DNA from 3 places in the Bacillus sp. ISL-46 genome. Region 3 is predicted to be linked to each of the others. Evidence: riboswitches for the same ligand, from Rfam matches in the RefSeq annotation. Region 3 holds a riboswitch; each other region holds the start of a gene.
What was found. A riboswitch is a leader RNA that binds a small molecule or an ion and turns the genes downstream of it on or off. The one in region 3 is predicted to bind S-adenosylmethionine.

Region 1: another riboswitch for S-adenosylmethionine. It lies ahead of J7E67_RS12765 (homoserine dehydrogenase); the one in region 3 lies ahead of J7E67_RS22925 (sugar ABC transporter substrate-binding protein).
Region 2: another riboswitch for S-adenosylmethionine. It lies ahead of mtnW (2,3-diketo-5-methylthiopentyl-1-phosphate enolase); the one in region 3 lies ahead of J7E67_RS22925 (sugar ABC transporter substrate-binding protein).

Annotation. Positions count from the first base shown of each region.
Region 1 covers NZ_JAGGQR010000019.1:42,180-47,070, forward strand. The annotation lists gene J7E67_RS12750 (carbon-nitrogen hydrolase family protein) at 1-768, shown strand, start outside; gene J7E67_RS12755 (GNAT family N-acetyltransferase) at 789-1,451, shown strand; gene J7E67_RS12760 (GNAT family N-acetyltransferase) at 1,471-2,142, shown strand; SAM riboswitch class I at 2,234-2,345, shown strand; gene J7E67_RS12765 (homoserine dehydrogenase) at 2,450-3,688, shown strand; gene J7E67_RS12770 (glycosyltransferase) at 3,957-4,891, shown strand, end outside.
Region 2 covers NZ_JAGGQR010000027.1:94,323-99,213, forward strand. The annotation lists gene J7E67_RS15490 (carbon-nitrogen family hydrolase) at 1-654, opposite strand, end outside; gene J7E67_RS15495 (pyridoxal phosphate-dependent aminotransferase) at 773-1,948, shown strand; SAM riboswitch class I at 2,032-2,140, shown strand; gene mtnW (2,3-diketo-5-methylthiopentyl-1-phosphate enolase) at 2,212-3,423, shown strand; gene J7E67_RS15505 (2-hydroxy-3-keto-5-methylthiopentenyl-1-phosphate phosphatase) at 3,420-4,094, shown strand; gene J7E67_RS15510 (methylthioribulose 1-phosphate dehydratase) at 4,088-4,717, shown strand; gene J7E67_RS15515 (1,2-dihydroxy-3-keto-5-methylthiopentene dioxygenase) at 4,748-4,891, shown strand, end outside.
Region 3 covers NZ_JAGGQR010000049.1:52,263-57,153, forward strand. The annotation lists gene J7E67_RS22915 (ABC transporter permease) at 1-252, opposite strand, end outside; gene J7E67_RS22920 (sugar ABC transporter ATP-binding protein) at 254-1,756, opposite strand; gene J7E67_RS22925 (sugar ABC transporter substrate-binding protein) at 1,826-2,941, opposite strand; SAM riboswitch class I at 3,071-3,178, opposite strand; gene J7E67_RS22930 (MFS transporter) at 3,455-4,630, shown strand; gene yfkAB (radical SAM/CxCxxxxC motif protein YfkAB) at 4,684-4,891, opposite strand, start outside.

The DNA.
Region 1 (4,891 bases), on a different contig from region 3:
GCTGAAGAATTTGGTGCAGAGTTTGTCCTCTTTCCAGAGTTCTTTACGACCCAGTTATTATCGATTGGTAATGGCCAAGGTCAAAGCCTAACAATCAATGATCTGCCAAGTTTTACCGAACAGTATCGAGAGTTGTTTTCTAATTTTGCCCAAAAAACGAACATTCATATTATTGCGGGAACGCAGGTAATTGAAAAGGATGGTAAGTTGTATAATACCGCCCATTTATTTTATCCAGATGGAAGAATTGGGGAGCAGGCCAAACTTCACATTACACCAACTGAAGTCCATGAATGGAATATGGCACCTGGGGATTCCTTTCAAATATTTGAAACAGAAAAAGGGAAAATTGCCCTCCTCACTTGTTATGATATTGAATTTCCAGAAATCGTACGCATGGCAAGGGCCAAAGGTGCGGATGTCATCTTCTGTCCATCCTGCACAGATGACCGTCATGGATTTCATCGAGTTCGGTATACCAGCCATGCTCGTGCAGTTGAAAACCAAGTATATGTGGTCTTAACGGGAACAGTGGGTACACTGCCAACTGTGGATTTTATGCGGGCTAATTTTGGCCAGGCCGCAATTATTACTCCAAATGATATACCATTTCCTCCAAAAGGCATTTTGGCTGAAGGGGAAATTAACGATGAAATGATCGTGACAGCTGACCTAGATTTAAATTTATTATCTGAAGTAAGGGAACGTGGTTCTGTTACAACCTGGCGTGATCGAAGGACCGATTTATATACAGATTGGGAAAAGTAAACTAAGGGGTGGGTGTTTCCTTGTACCGAAGTGAATTTTTTGTTTATGACCAAGATCGGCCTGTGCCGGTTATCATTCGCAATTATTCAAAACTGGATTTTGACAATCTTATCAAAATTCAATCTGAGTGCTTCCCACCTCCTTTTCCATCAGAATTATGGTGGAATAAAGAGCAATTAACAAACCATGTGACCTTGTTTCCAGAAGGTGCATTGTGTGTTGAAGTGGACGGTGAATTGGCTGGGTCACTTACCGGCTTAACTATCGACTTTGATCCAGACGATAAAAGTCATACATGGGAAGAAATCACAGACCATGGATACATACGCAACCATAATCCAAAGGGTAATACCTTGTATATCGTCGATATCAGTGTTCGTCCGAAGTACCGTAAACTAGGGTTAGGAAAATTGTTGATGCAGGCTATGTACCATGTTGTGATTGAAAAAAGTTTGGATCGATTACTAGGCGGCGGTAGAATGCCAGGATATTATAAAGCAGCTGATAGCTTGACACCTGAGCAATATTTAGCTGCGATAATTAAAGGGGATATACAGGATCCTGTCATCACTTTCTTGTTGCGCTGCAGCCGTGTGCCATTAGGAATTGTTGAAAACTATCTCGAGGATGAAGAATCCTACAATTATGCAACATTAATGGAATGGAAAAATCCTTTTAAATGAATGGGAGGCATGTATCTCAATGGAATATATTAGAATTACCAATATAGATGATCAGAATTTTAGAAGGCTTCATAACTTAATGGGAGAAATTTTTCCCCCAGAAGAAGTACTAGCATATGAGTTATGGAAAGAGCCATTAGAAGATCCGAGTATTCGCGTGTTTGTAGCAGTCGATGGCGATAAAGTCTTAGGTGCAACCGAATATCGTTATTATCCGGATTGGAATATTGCCATGACAGATTTTACGATCATCAGTCAACCTGGGCTAAGCCTTGGACGTTTTTTAGCTCAAAACCGGTTAAAGGATTTACAACAATTAGCTAAAGAAAATGGACAAGTGCTATTCGGCATGTTCGCAGAAATATATGATCCGTACCGGGTGGAAGATCACGAATTTGGTGGAGTAAGGGTTATGGATCCATATATCCGCCGCGAAGTTCTTTCCCATTTGGGCTATAAACGTATAGATTTTTCATATGTTCATCCTTCCTGGGAAAACAATGGGGAAGTTGTAACAGGGCTTGATTTATGTTTCATGCCATTAGCTGATGAACTTGACTCACTGCCAGCAAACCTTGTAAAGGATTTTCTAACCACCTATTATTCCATTCTTTCAAATAAACCGGAGGAGTGGTTAGAAATGATAGACCGTTTGGGGGACAAGGAAGAGGTATCCCTATTACCATTGTAAAAAAAGAAATTTCAAATAATATTGACAATTACAAAGGAATCAACTAGAATTCTTTTATATCTTGGATATTTAATGAAATAATTAAATAAAACTCTTATCCAGAGCGGCGGAGGGACTAGGCCCGATGAAGCCCGGCAACCATCAAGGTAATTCTTGAAAAGGTGCTAATTCCTGCAGGTTATTTTTAACCTGACAGATAAGAGGAGGAAATCTACCCTCTTCTTATGAAGAGGGTTTTTCTTATTTATATGATATTAAAATAAACAACCAATTGGTCATGTCTAATATTATTTAAGGGGTGGAATACATGTCTGTCATTAAAGTGGCAATTCTAGGTTTTGGTACAGTTGGGGAAGGTGTTTATAGAACAATACAATCCCACGCTGAGGAACTTACTAGTGTTTTAGGGAGAAAAGTAGAAGTGGCTGCAGTACTAATAAAAAATAAACAAAAAACCAGAGACATAAGGGAAGATGTTTTAATAACTACAGATTTTGCCGAAATTCTTAATCTACCTCAACTTGATGTTGTTGTCGAAGCAATCGTCGACAAAGAACAACCTTTTACTTTTTTAAAACAAGCTATACAAAGTGGTTGCCACATAATCACAGCGAATAAAGAAATGTTTGCACACCACGGGAATGAACTGCTCGAGTTAGCTGAGAATTATAATGTTTCGGTGGGTTATGAAGCAACAGTTGCGGGTGGTATTCCGGTTATTCAAACCTTAAGGCAGTTATTAAATGTTAACCGAGTTCGTCACATCCAAGGAATTCTTAATGGGACATCGAATTTTATACTAACGGAAATGCGCGAGAAGAAGCAGTCATTTGCTGATGCCCTCATTTTAGCGCAAGAGAAGGGGTATGCTGAAGTGGATCCAACCAACGATGTGGAGGGATTTGATGCTTTTTATAAAACAATGATTCTCAGCAGAATTGCTTTTGGAGAACAACCCAATTGGAAGAATGTCGAGCGTGCGGGCATTACCTCGATTACAAGAGAGTTAATTGAAACAGCAGAAAAGATGGGATTAAGGTTTAAGCATATTGCAAGTATTAGTAAGACAGGTAGTCAAATTAACGCAGAGGTTAAACCAGTCCTTGTTGGGAAATCTCATCCTTTTTATTCTATTGAAGGCGTAGAAAATGCTGTAAATATTCACTCTGATATTGTTGGTAGTATTACTTTGCAAGGACCAGGAGCTGGGATGTATCCTACTGCAAGTGCTGTTATTGAAGATTTGGTCTATGTCTGTCAAAATCGGTCGTCAAATAAGAATATCACAAAAACAACAGCAGCATGTGATGGAGAGAAAAAAGGGAACGAAAAAGAATTATGGTTAATTCAAGGTCTCTCAAAGAATTATAATAACCCTTTGATTACATGGGTAGCTCAAGCTTCTGATGAGATAGCAATTATCCAGGCGACTAGGGAAGAATTAGAACAGTTAATTAATCAGCAGAAGGCGTCTTGTTACTTTCAAATAATAGGGGAGTATGAAACAGAAAGTAAGAATAAAGAAGTAACTTTAGCTTACCTCTAGGTTAAAAGATGTAACTAGCATTTGTTCCCGTAAAAAAGAGCTTTCAAGGGGCTGTTGACAAATTGTCAACAGCCCCTTGGAGCTCTTTTTTTGTTTTAACAATTTCTACTCTCTTATGTGTAGGGGATATATTAATATCTTAAAAAAAAGCAAACCAAACACCCTAAAACTGGGGATAAGTCTAGTCAAAATCAAATAGTATTCATATTGTGTAAAAGCTCGATCAAATGGACTAGTTATTCATAAAAGTAAATTGAAGAGGTGCGTCATGTTAGGGAATAGCTTAAATGGACGTTTATTAACGAATCTGAAAAATACATTCACCTATGAGTTTTGGGTATTGCCTGAAAGCGTTCATCTTATCGATAAACAATCACGCGATAAGCCGGCAAATGTAAATGGAAAAAATTATATCATTGGACCTGGATATGGGGTGTCCGATAATGATGCAGGGGTTAGTGTTTCAGTTGGACTAAATGGAATTACGATCTATGAACATGCCAAGAAAAATATATATGCGGTGTTAGTCTATGAAGCAATAATTAATGATCTTATTCATATTGCTGTTGTCTATGATGATAGAGAGCCGCAGCTATACATTAATGGTAAGTTTGTAAAAAAGGGTGAACGAAGCCTTAAAACCTATATCTACCCATCGGGGATGATTGGTGGGCAACCAGGTCTATTCTTTAATGGGGATATCAACGAGATTAGGCTATGGGGCCACTGCAGAACAGAACAAAATCTTAATGATAATTTGAATAAAAAGCTAACTGGAAGCGAAGCAGGGCTGTATGGTGTTTGGCCAACACCGCCTGTAAATGAACGAGAAACACAAAAGGTAAATACAAAAAAACAAAACTCCCAAGATAAAAAGGACCTAGGCTCTAATGAGAAACAAATTGAAAAGACACAAGTAAATAAGAACCAAGATATTGAAGTCAGTATAATTATTCCTTCCCTAAATAAATATCCACTAAATCTATTTACACTCCTCTCACTTGAACACCAAACGTTCAATCCTTCAAAAATGGAAGTAATCTTTATTGATGATGCTTCAACTGACCAAACGGAAGAAAAACTAAAGGACTATTCTCCTCCATATCATTTTAAATATATACGTAATAAAAAGAATCTTGGAAGATCACAGGTCCGAAATCTGGGCATTCGTTCAGCAAGAGGGAATATTCTTATTTTTCTAGA
Region 2 (4,891 bases), on a different contig from region 3:
CGGGTCAATAATCATCGAGTGACCAGCAAAATGGTTATTCGGGTCATTTCCAGAACGGTTACAGGCAATTACATAACATTGATTTTCAATTGCTCTTGCAATTAAAAGGGCCCTCCAGTGGGACAATCTAGGTGCAGGCCATTCGGCCACAACAAACAGTGCTTCTGCACCTTCGGATGTGTGAGCGCGTATCCACTCTGGAAACCGGATATCATAACAGATAGCCCCAGCAAAATGGTGATTATCAAGTTGAAAAAGTCCCTTCTCGGCGCCAGGCTCTAAGAAAACATGCTCATTCATGAGTTTAAAAAGATGTAGTTTACTATACCGGTGTACAAGCGTGCCATCTTTATTGATGATGAGGAGAGTATTTTTTACTCCTGTTTCTTCACGGTTCGCAACTGAGCCGCCAACGAAATGAACCTGATTTTGTTGTGCTGCTTTTCTGAGAAATTCAATCGTTTGTACTGCTTTTGGGTCTGCAATTTCATTCAGGCGCGTCAAGTCATATCCCGTTGTCCATAGTTCCGGAAGGACAATGATATCGGGTTGTTCAGTCAGTGCATTTTCAATGAGTCTTTCGGCAGTTTGGTAGTTTTTATTGGGATCACCGAAGACGATATCCATTTGCAGACATGAAATTTTTAATTTCACGAATCTTCACCTCGTTTGAAATTTCGGAATTTTTTCTTTACAAGCCGTTATAAAAGTTATATCATTTGTGACTAGAATTTCACAATGATTCTTATAAAAAATTAAGCAGGTGAGAACAATGAAGCAATTTCCTCCATCAGAATTATTAACTAGTCTTCCGAAGCAATTTTTTGCTTCACTTGTTAAAAAAGTAGGGGAATATATTTCACAAGGGTTTGATGTGATTAATTTAGGGCAAGGCAACCCTGATCAGCCAACGCCTTCTCATATTGTTAAAAAACTTCAAGATGCAGCAGCGAATCCATTAAATCATAAATATTCTCCTTTTCAGGGACATCGTTATTTAAAACAGGCTGCCGCTGATTTTTATTTAAGAGAATATGGAGTGACCATTGATCCGGATAAAGAAGTGGCGATTTTGTTTGGGGGTAAAGCAGGACTTGTCGAAATTCCTCAATGCATATTAAATCCGGGGGATACCATCCTTGTACCTGACCCCGGTTACCCGGATTATTGGTCTGGGGTTGCTCTTGCAAAAGCTGAAATGGTTACGATGCCGTTACGAGAGGAAAATAACTTTCTACCGGATTATTGCGAACTGGATAAGTCTGTTTTATCAAAAGCAAAGTTAATGTTCCTCAATTATCCTAATAATCCAACAGGAGCTACAGCTACTCATGAATTATTTAATGAGACTATTAAGCTAGCTAGAGATCATGATATTTGTGTTGTTCATGATTTTGCCTATGGTGCTATTGGTTTCGATGGTGAAAAACCAATAAGTTTTATGCAGGTTGAAGGGGCTAAAGAGGTTGGGATAGAGATATATACTTTATCAAAAACCTTTAATATGGCAGGCTGGCGTGTTGGTTTTGCTGTTGGGAATGAGAGTGTGATTTCAAGCATTGAACTTTTACAGGACCATCTTTATGTTAGTTTATTTGGAGCTGTACAAGAGGCAGCGGCTGAGGCTTTAATGGGCCCTCAGGATTGTGTACGGGAACTAAACGATCTTTATGAGCGAAGACGTAATGTATTGATTGATGGGCTTCGTTCATTGGGATGGAAGGTCACCGCGCCAAAGGGTTCCTTTTTCGCGTGGCTCAAAGTTCCTGAGGGCAAAACATCTGAGGAATTTGCTAACATTTTACTCGAACAAGCACATATCATGGTTGCACCGGGAATTGGCTTTGGAGAATTTGGAGAAGGATATGTCCGTGTTGGGTTATTAACATCAGAACAACGATTAGCCGAAGCTGTTGAAAGAATTAGTCGTTTGGAAATATTCTGTTAAATCGATTGACATTTTATATTTTTCTTGAGATAATGCAAATTAAAGTTAAACAACATTAAAAACTTTATAAAATACGAATCGTTTTCTTATCAAGAGCAGGCGGAGGGAAAAGCCCGATGAAGCCCGGCAACCGACTTAAACCAGTTTTAGGCACGGTGCTAATTCTTGCAGCAACAAGCTGATAGATGAGAAGATGTTAGTTTGCGGCTAACCTCTTCTTTGTTGAAGAGGTTTTTATGTTTTTTGAAAGGACGTGTTTTTGAATGTCTAAAATAATTGCTACATATTTACTGCATGATGAAAAAAAACCAACCAAAAAGGCTGAAGAGATTGCACTTGGATTAACTGTAGGTTCATGGACGAACTTGCCTGAACTAGAGCAAAGCCAATTACGCAAGCATAAAGGCAGTGTGGTATCAGTTGAAACGATACCTGCAGAAAAAGGTGACCAATCTTTAATCCGCATAGCCTATCCAGCGATTAATTTTTCTAATGACCTGCCTGCTATTTTAACAACCGTTTTCGGTAAGCTTTCATTAGATGGAAAAATAAAATTACTAGATTTGCAGTTTGATGATGGATTAAAGAGTCAGTTCCCTGGCCCAAGGTTTGGAATTGAAGGTCTTCGGAAGAAATTAAACGTTTATAATAGACCGCTTTTAATGAGTATCTTTAAAGGAGTGCTCGGTAAAGATCTCGCATTTTTAGTTGAGCAATTAAAGCAACAAGCCCTTGGTGGTGTAGATTTTGTGAAGGATGATGAAATCCTTTTTGAAAATGAGCTGACACCATTTGAAAAAAGAATTGTCGAAGGAAAAAAGGCATTGCAAGAAGTATTTGACCAAACAGGACATCGAACTTTGTATGCAGTTAACCTAACGGGTAGAACATCGCAGCTGAAGGAAAAAGCAAGGAAGGCTGCAGAGCTTGGAGCGGACCTCTTACTGTTTAATGTGTTTTCCTATGGCATAGACGTCCTGCAGGAATTAAGAGAAGACGATGAAATTGCCTTACCGCTTATGGCACATCCTGCAGTTAGTGGTGCTTTTACATCATCTCCAGTTTATGGATTATCCCATTCATTATTGCTTGGAAAGTTGCTTCGTTATGCTGGTGCTGATTTATCGTTGTTCCCATCCCCATATGGAACCGTGGCGTTAGAGAAGACGAAAGCACTGTCGATTGCAAGTGAGTTAACCGTAGAAGATGCCTTTAAAAAGTCATTCCCAGTTCCATCAGCGGGAATTCATCCAGGCTTGGTTCCTTTATTAATTCGTGACTTCGGTAATGATTCTGTCATTAATGCAGGCGGAGGGGTCCATGGCCATCCAGAGGGTGCACGCGGAGGGGGCCTTGCGTTCCGTCAAGCGATTGATACCAATCTTAAAGGAAAATTATTAGCCGAAGGTGCAAAACAGCATCCTGAGCTCCATACGGCACTAAAACTATGGGGTAATGCAGAGGTGACCGTATGACAAAACCAGTGATTTTTTGTGATTTTGACGGAACGGTAACTGAAAGTGATAACATCATTAGCATGATGGAAAAGTTTGCTCCTCAAGGGTGGGAACGGATCAAAGATCAAATCCTCTCACGTGAGATTTCGATCAATGAGGGAGTTGGGAAACTATTCTCCTTATTACCAAGTAGGTTAAAGGATGAACTGACTGAGTTTGCGATTGAAAATGCAAAGATTCGCCCAGGATTTGGAGAGTTTGTTGAATTTGCGCGTGCAAAAGGTATTCCATTTTACATTGTTAGTGGCGGTATTGACTTCTTTGTTTATCCAATCTTGGAGAAATATGGTCCATTTGATGGAGTTTATTGCAATGAATCGGATTTTACAGACGAGAGAATAAAAATTCTATGGCCGAATGAATGTGATTCATTATGTAACAATGATTGCGGATGTTGTAAACCAAGTATTATTCGTAAATTAAACACTCAGGAAAACCGTTTCAAAATTGTTATTGGAGATTCGGTAACCGATCTCGAGGCAGCAAAACATGCGGACTTTGTGTTAGCAAGAGATTTACTTCAGGAAAAATGTGTGGAATGGGGAATCAATCATCAAGGATTTACTTCCTTTTTCGATTGTATCGAGGAGATTAACAAAAGAATTGAGGTGGATGAACTAACATGCTAAATGAAAGATGGAACGAATTAGCCGATGTAAAGGATGAGTTAGCTGAGCGTGATTGGTTTATGGGTACTAGCGGTAACCTGGCGATTAAAGTAAGTAATCATCCGCTTCAATTTTTAGTAACAGCAAGTGGAAAGGATAAACGGAAGCGAACAGATGAAGATTTTTTACTCGTTGATGAATTTGGCCGTGCAGTTGAAGAAACACATTTAAAGCCCTCAGCAGAGACACTTCTTCATGTCGAAATTTACCGTCGAACCAATGCTGGCTGCAGTCTCCATGTGCATACGATTGATAATAATGTGATCTCAGAAGTTTATGGTGATAATGGTGAGGTCACATTTAAAGGCCAAGAGTTGATCAAGGCTTTTGATAAGTGGGAAGAGGACGCAGTCTTAACAATACCAATCATTCGGAATGATGCCCATATCCCGACACTTGCCAATAAGTTTTCTGAACATGTTTCAGGAGATACTGGAGCTATCTTGATTCGCAACCATGGAATAACGGTATGGGGGAGAAATGCCTTTGAGGCTAAAAAAATCCTTGAAGCGTCAGAGTTTTTATTCCGCTACCAATTACGCTTACTAGAGCATAAACCATATCAATTGTTTAAACTAGTGTAAAAAATATTAAAAATGAGAGGATGATGAAGAATGGCATATATTACTTTTCAAACCAGAGAAGAGCAAATTCATGAACAAGAAGAGGTTGCAAGCTTTCTGGAGTCGCAGGAAGTTATTTATGAAAATTGGGATATTAGTAAGCTTCCCGCTGAACTAGTAGAAAAGTATCTTTTA
Region 3 (4,891 bases):
TCCCACCGATAAATCAAAACCATCGACAGACAATGAAATCGTAATACCGATAGCGATAATCGTTACAATGGAGATCGAACGTAAGATATTGATGATATTACTGCCCTGAATAAAAGTAGGATTAGCCACTGAAAAAATAATAATAAGTGCAAGAATCGTAATAATCGTCCCATATTTATATAAAAATCGAAATAACTCAAAGACTCTTTTTGCCGGGGCTACTTGATTCTTTGCTTCAATATTTGCCTCCATTTTACCTGCCCCCTGTTGAATAAAATAATAGTTCTTCTTCGTTCGTTTCTCTCGTTTCAATTTCCTTTACGGACCTACCGTCGTATAAAACATAGACCCGATCAGTAATCCCAATAATCTCCGAAAGCTCTGAAGAAGCATAAATAATTGCTTTACCCCGGTTCGCTAGTTCTGCGATTAACTCAAAGATATCCTTCTTTGCGCCAACATCGACGCCTTTGGTTGGTTCGTCAAAAATATATACATCTGCTTCAGCTACGAGCCACTTTCCGATTGCGACCTTTTGCTGATTCCCTCCGGAAAGATTCTGTACCTTGGTTTCTTCGGAAGGTGTCTTAATTCCGAGGCGACGGATCAACTGCTTTGCCGTTTCTTTTTCTTTTTTTCGATCTAAAAAGCTTAATCTCTTTGAAAATTCACCTAAATTAGCAGCTGTTAAATTGGTTTCTACTGATTCAAGAACTAGGATTCCTTCCTTTCTCCGTTCTTCTGGAACTAGAGCAATTCCCTTTTTAACCGCATGATAGGGACTCTTTAATTTTAAATTATTGCCATGAAGAAAGATGTCTCCCCCCGTTAATTTCTCAGAGCCAAATAACGCCTTACACAATTCTGTTTTTCCAGCACCGACAAGACCGGCAATTCCAATGATTTCCCCTGCTTTAACATGAATATGTAAATCTTTAATTTTCTCTCTATCTGAAAGTCCTTTTACTTCAAGGATCGTTTTTCCAATAGACGTATTCTTCTCTGGGAACTGTTCCTCTAATTTTTGACCCAGCATATGCTCCACCACTTTGTTGATAGTCGTATCAGTAACTCGCTCTTTTGCAACAAATTCACCGTTTCTCATCACAGTAACTTCATCACAGACTTCAAAAATTTCTGGCAAGCGATGGGAAATAAAGATAACACCTACATTTTGCTTTTTTAAATCACGGACAATCCGGAATAGTTCCGTCGTTTCAGTATGACTCAATGGTGCTGTCGGCTCGTCTAAAATAAGAAACTTACATTGATTTGAAACAGCCCTAGCGATTAAGATCATTTGTTTTTCCGCTAACGTTAACTCACTTACAAGCTTCTTCGTCGGAAGCATAATGTTCATACTTGCTAGTATTTCATCCGCCTTTTGATGAAGGTCCTTCCATTTCATCCATTGCTTTTTCCCCATGTTATGGACTGTATCAAGGAGCATAATATTTTCGGCGACAGTTAAATATGGAATGAGAGCCGTATCTACTTCTTGATAAACGATTTGTATTCCTGTGTCCTGGGCATTTTTCGGAGAACGAATCTTCAGTTTTTTCCCATCTAACCTTATTTCACCGGTATAGTGGTCATAAGCACCCGCGAGAACCTTCATTAACGTTGATTTCCCTGCCCCATTTGCCCCAATCAAAGCTTGGATTTCTCCCGTTTCCATCGAAAAGTCGACCTGATTCAATGCCTTCACACCAGGAAACTCTATTGAGATGTTTTTCATCTCCAAAGTTGATCTCATCAAAATCATCCCCCGTAAGCAAACACTCTCTTCATCTATTGAAAAAGAGAGTGTCTAGTTATATGCTGACTATTCTTTATAATGCTTCTTTAACGTCTTTATCCACTCTTCCTCAAATGCAGTCGATTGACCCCAGCCTGGGATAATTTTTGCCAGATTAACCATGTTTACAGGCTCTTTTGCTTTGAGAAGATTTTCTTGTGAAACAAGTGAAGCATCTAAATCAAAGGTCTGTGGTGTTTCTTCACCTGCAAGCTTTTTCGCGAGTATTCTCATATCAACAGCGCCGATAAGTTTCGGATCGACAGCTGCTGTGTATTTCCAAGCGCTGCCTTTTCTTTGAATTTCTTGCAGATCCGCATTGGAAACATCGATTCCATAAATCTTCACTTCTTCACGTCCCGCTTCTTTCAAAGCTCGTGCTGCACCGATTGCAAATGCATCCCAAGTAGCAAATATGGCATCCAGTTTGCCTTTTGGATATTTATTTAACATGGCTGCAACTGCGTTTTGTGTTTGTACACTTGTATCTGCCGCAGCCACACCAAAGCGTTCCACTTCTTTAATTTCAGGATTTTTTGAAAGGACTTCTTGATAAACCTTATTACGTCTAACCATTGCAGGGAAACCGTCGACCCATAGGTAGGCAATATTTGCTTTACCCTTTGTATTCTTTACGAGTTGATCAAGGGCTAAAGTTGCTAAGGCTTCATCATCCTGTGAAGTAAGCGTTACTCCATCAAGCTTCGCAATATTTGGATTGGAGTCAAATGTAACTACACTTTTTCCTTTTTCAACTATCTTTTTTACATCATTAACAGTCGCATCATCGTCACCATGAGAAATGATAAATCCATCATAATCCTGGTCTAATGCCTGATTAATAGCATCATGGAACTTAGCTGTGTCACCATTTGCGGTAAACACGTCCACTTGAAAACCTAGGGCTTCTCCCTCTTCTTTTGCACCTGCTAAGAATTGGGCAGTATGATCATCACCGCCAATTTTACGGATAACCTTGATTTTTAACGGATCACCACTTGTAAACTTTTCAGATACACCTTCAAGTGAAACCTTTTTATGAGCGCTTTCTTGTTTTTTTTCTCCCTCAGAAGCACAGCCTGTGAGTAAGAGTGTTGCTGCTAATGCTGATACGAGTGTACATTTAAAGATATTTCTTTTCATGATTAAAGCTCCCCCTTTTAGATTCTTATCAATACTCCATTACTCCGATTGGAAAGGTTTGTTTTTATATAAAAATAAAAAACCCCTCCAGAAAAGAGAGGTTTCATCACAAATTAAGGGACTACTCCTCTCTTATCTTTCAAAACAATAAATTGTTTTGCAGGATTTAGCACCAATTCCAAACGGAACGGTTGCTGGGCGTCATCGGGCCAGTCCCTCTGCCACTCTTGATAAGAGAACGTATTATTCATTTAAAGTAATAAATTAGATTTTAGTCTCCTATTAACAAGTTGTCAATAGTGTTTTGAATATTTCTAATATAGTTATTATTCCCAATCTGTCAAGCCCTTTGAATATAAGTAATTGTATTTCCCAATTTTATATAAAGGGGATATCTCTTTAAAATTGTCAGAAATTTCGGTATGATAATATTTAGAGAACCGAAATACACTCTAGAAAGAAGTGTTATTTATAGTGATTCAACAGGAACGAGCAAAACGTAATTTAATCATCATGTGGTTTGCGAATTTCTTTGTCGCCGGAAGTATGACGATGGTTATGCCGTTCATCTCGTTGTACATTGAGACATTTGGAGATTTCTCGGAAAAATATGTCCAACATTGGTCAGGGTTCACGTTTGGGATTACGTTTGTTTCTGCCTTCCTCTTTTCCCCGATTTGGGGTAAAATTGGCGACCGCTATGGAAGAAAAAAAATCCTCATCATTTCCGGATTAGGGATGGGCATATCCATTTTTCTCATGAGCTTTGTCCATTCCGTTTGGCAGTTATTACTCCTCAGGTTTTTTATGGGATTCTTTTCAGGTTTTATCCCGATGTCACAAGCCTTTATCTCTACGCAAACGCCAAAGGAGATTGCGGGACGCGTACTTGGAACATTGCAAACAGGCAGTATTACAGGTTCTTTATTAGGACCTATGTTAGGTGGAATACTTGCAGATTCGCTTGGCTACTCCACTACCTTTAAGTGGACATCGATTTCCATTTTCATCTCTGCTCTTCTCGTCATCACCACAAAGGAATTTATGATTGAAGCGATAAAAGGAACTAAAGCCCACTATTCAAGCCGAGAAGTGGCTAAACATATTATCCGCAATCCGGTACTATTAACTGTTTTACTCATCTCTGCCCTTGTCCAGATCGCCCATTTCAGCATCCAGCCAATTTTGTCTCTATTCGTTAGCGACTTGCATGGACCAACCAATGTTGCCTTTTATTCCGGGATTGCCTTTTCTGCAGCTGGACTTGGAAATTTACTGATGTCACGAAATTGGGGGAAAATTGCTGATAAGTACGGCTATATTAAAATTCTTATTATTCTTCTTTTCTTAGCAGGAATTGTCTACCTGCCAGGTGCAGCTGTTTCGAACTTTTGGCAGCTGGTTATCATCCGTATTGCTCTGGGTGTCACGATTGGCGGGATAATTCCTGTTCGGGTGGCATACATTCGTCAGGAAGCACCGATTACAATGCAAGGCGAAGTTCTTGGCTACAATACGAGTTTAAGGTTTCTTGGAAATATTATCGGTCCAATGTTGGGCGGATTTATATCTGGTTACTTTGGATTCTCTGCTGTGTTTATCTGCACCAGTGCGTTATTGATACTAAGTGGGATCATATTGTATGTTTCCATGCAACGCCATCCAAAACTGGTGAAACATACGGTTTAAAATCCTAACGATCTGCAAAGCAAAAGGCCCTTCTGTTGGACCTTTTGTTTTGTTTATATTTTTATTTGATTATGTTGTTTGATGAAGTCTAAATCTTGATAATAGCTATTTTTCACTAAAATATTTGGACCAAGACATTTGACCTCAGGGCAATGACAACTTAATTCCTTTGCAATGGATGAATTCTGCCAGGTTTCATAAGCATTTAAAAGATTTGTAGTTTGAATGTTTCCTAGTGGCGGTGTATCGCCGAAGTCAGTC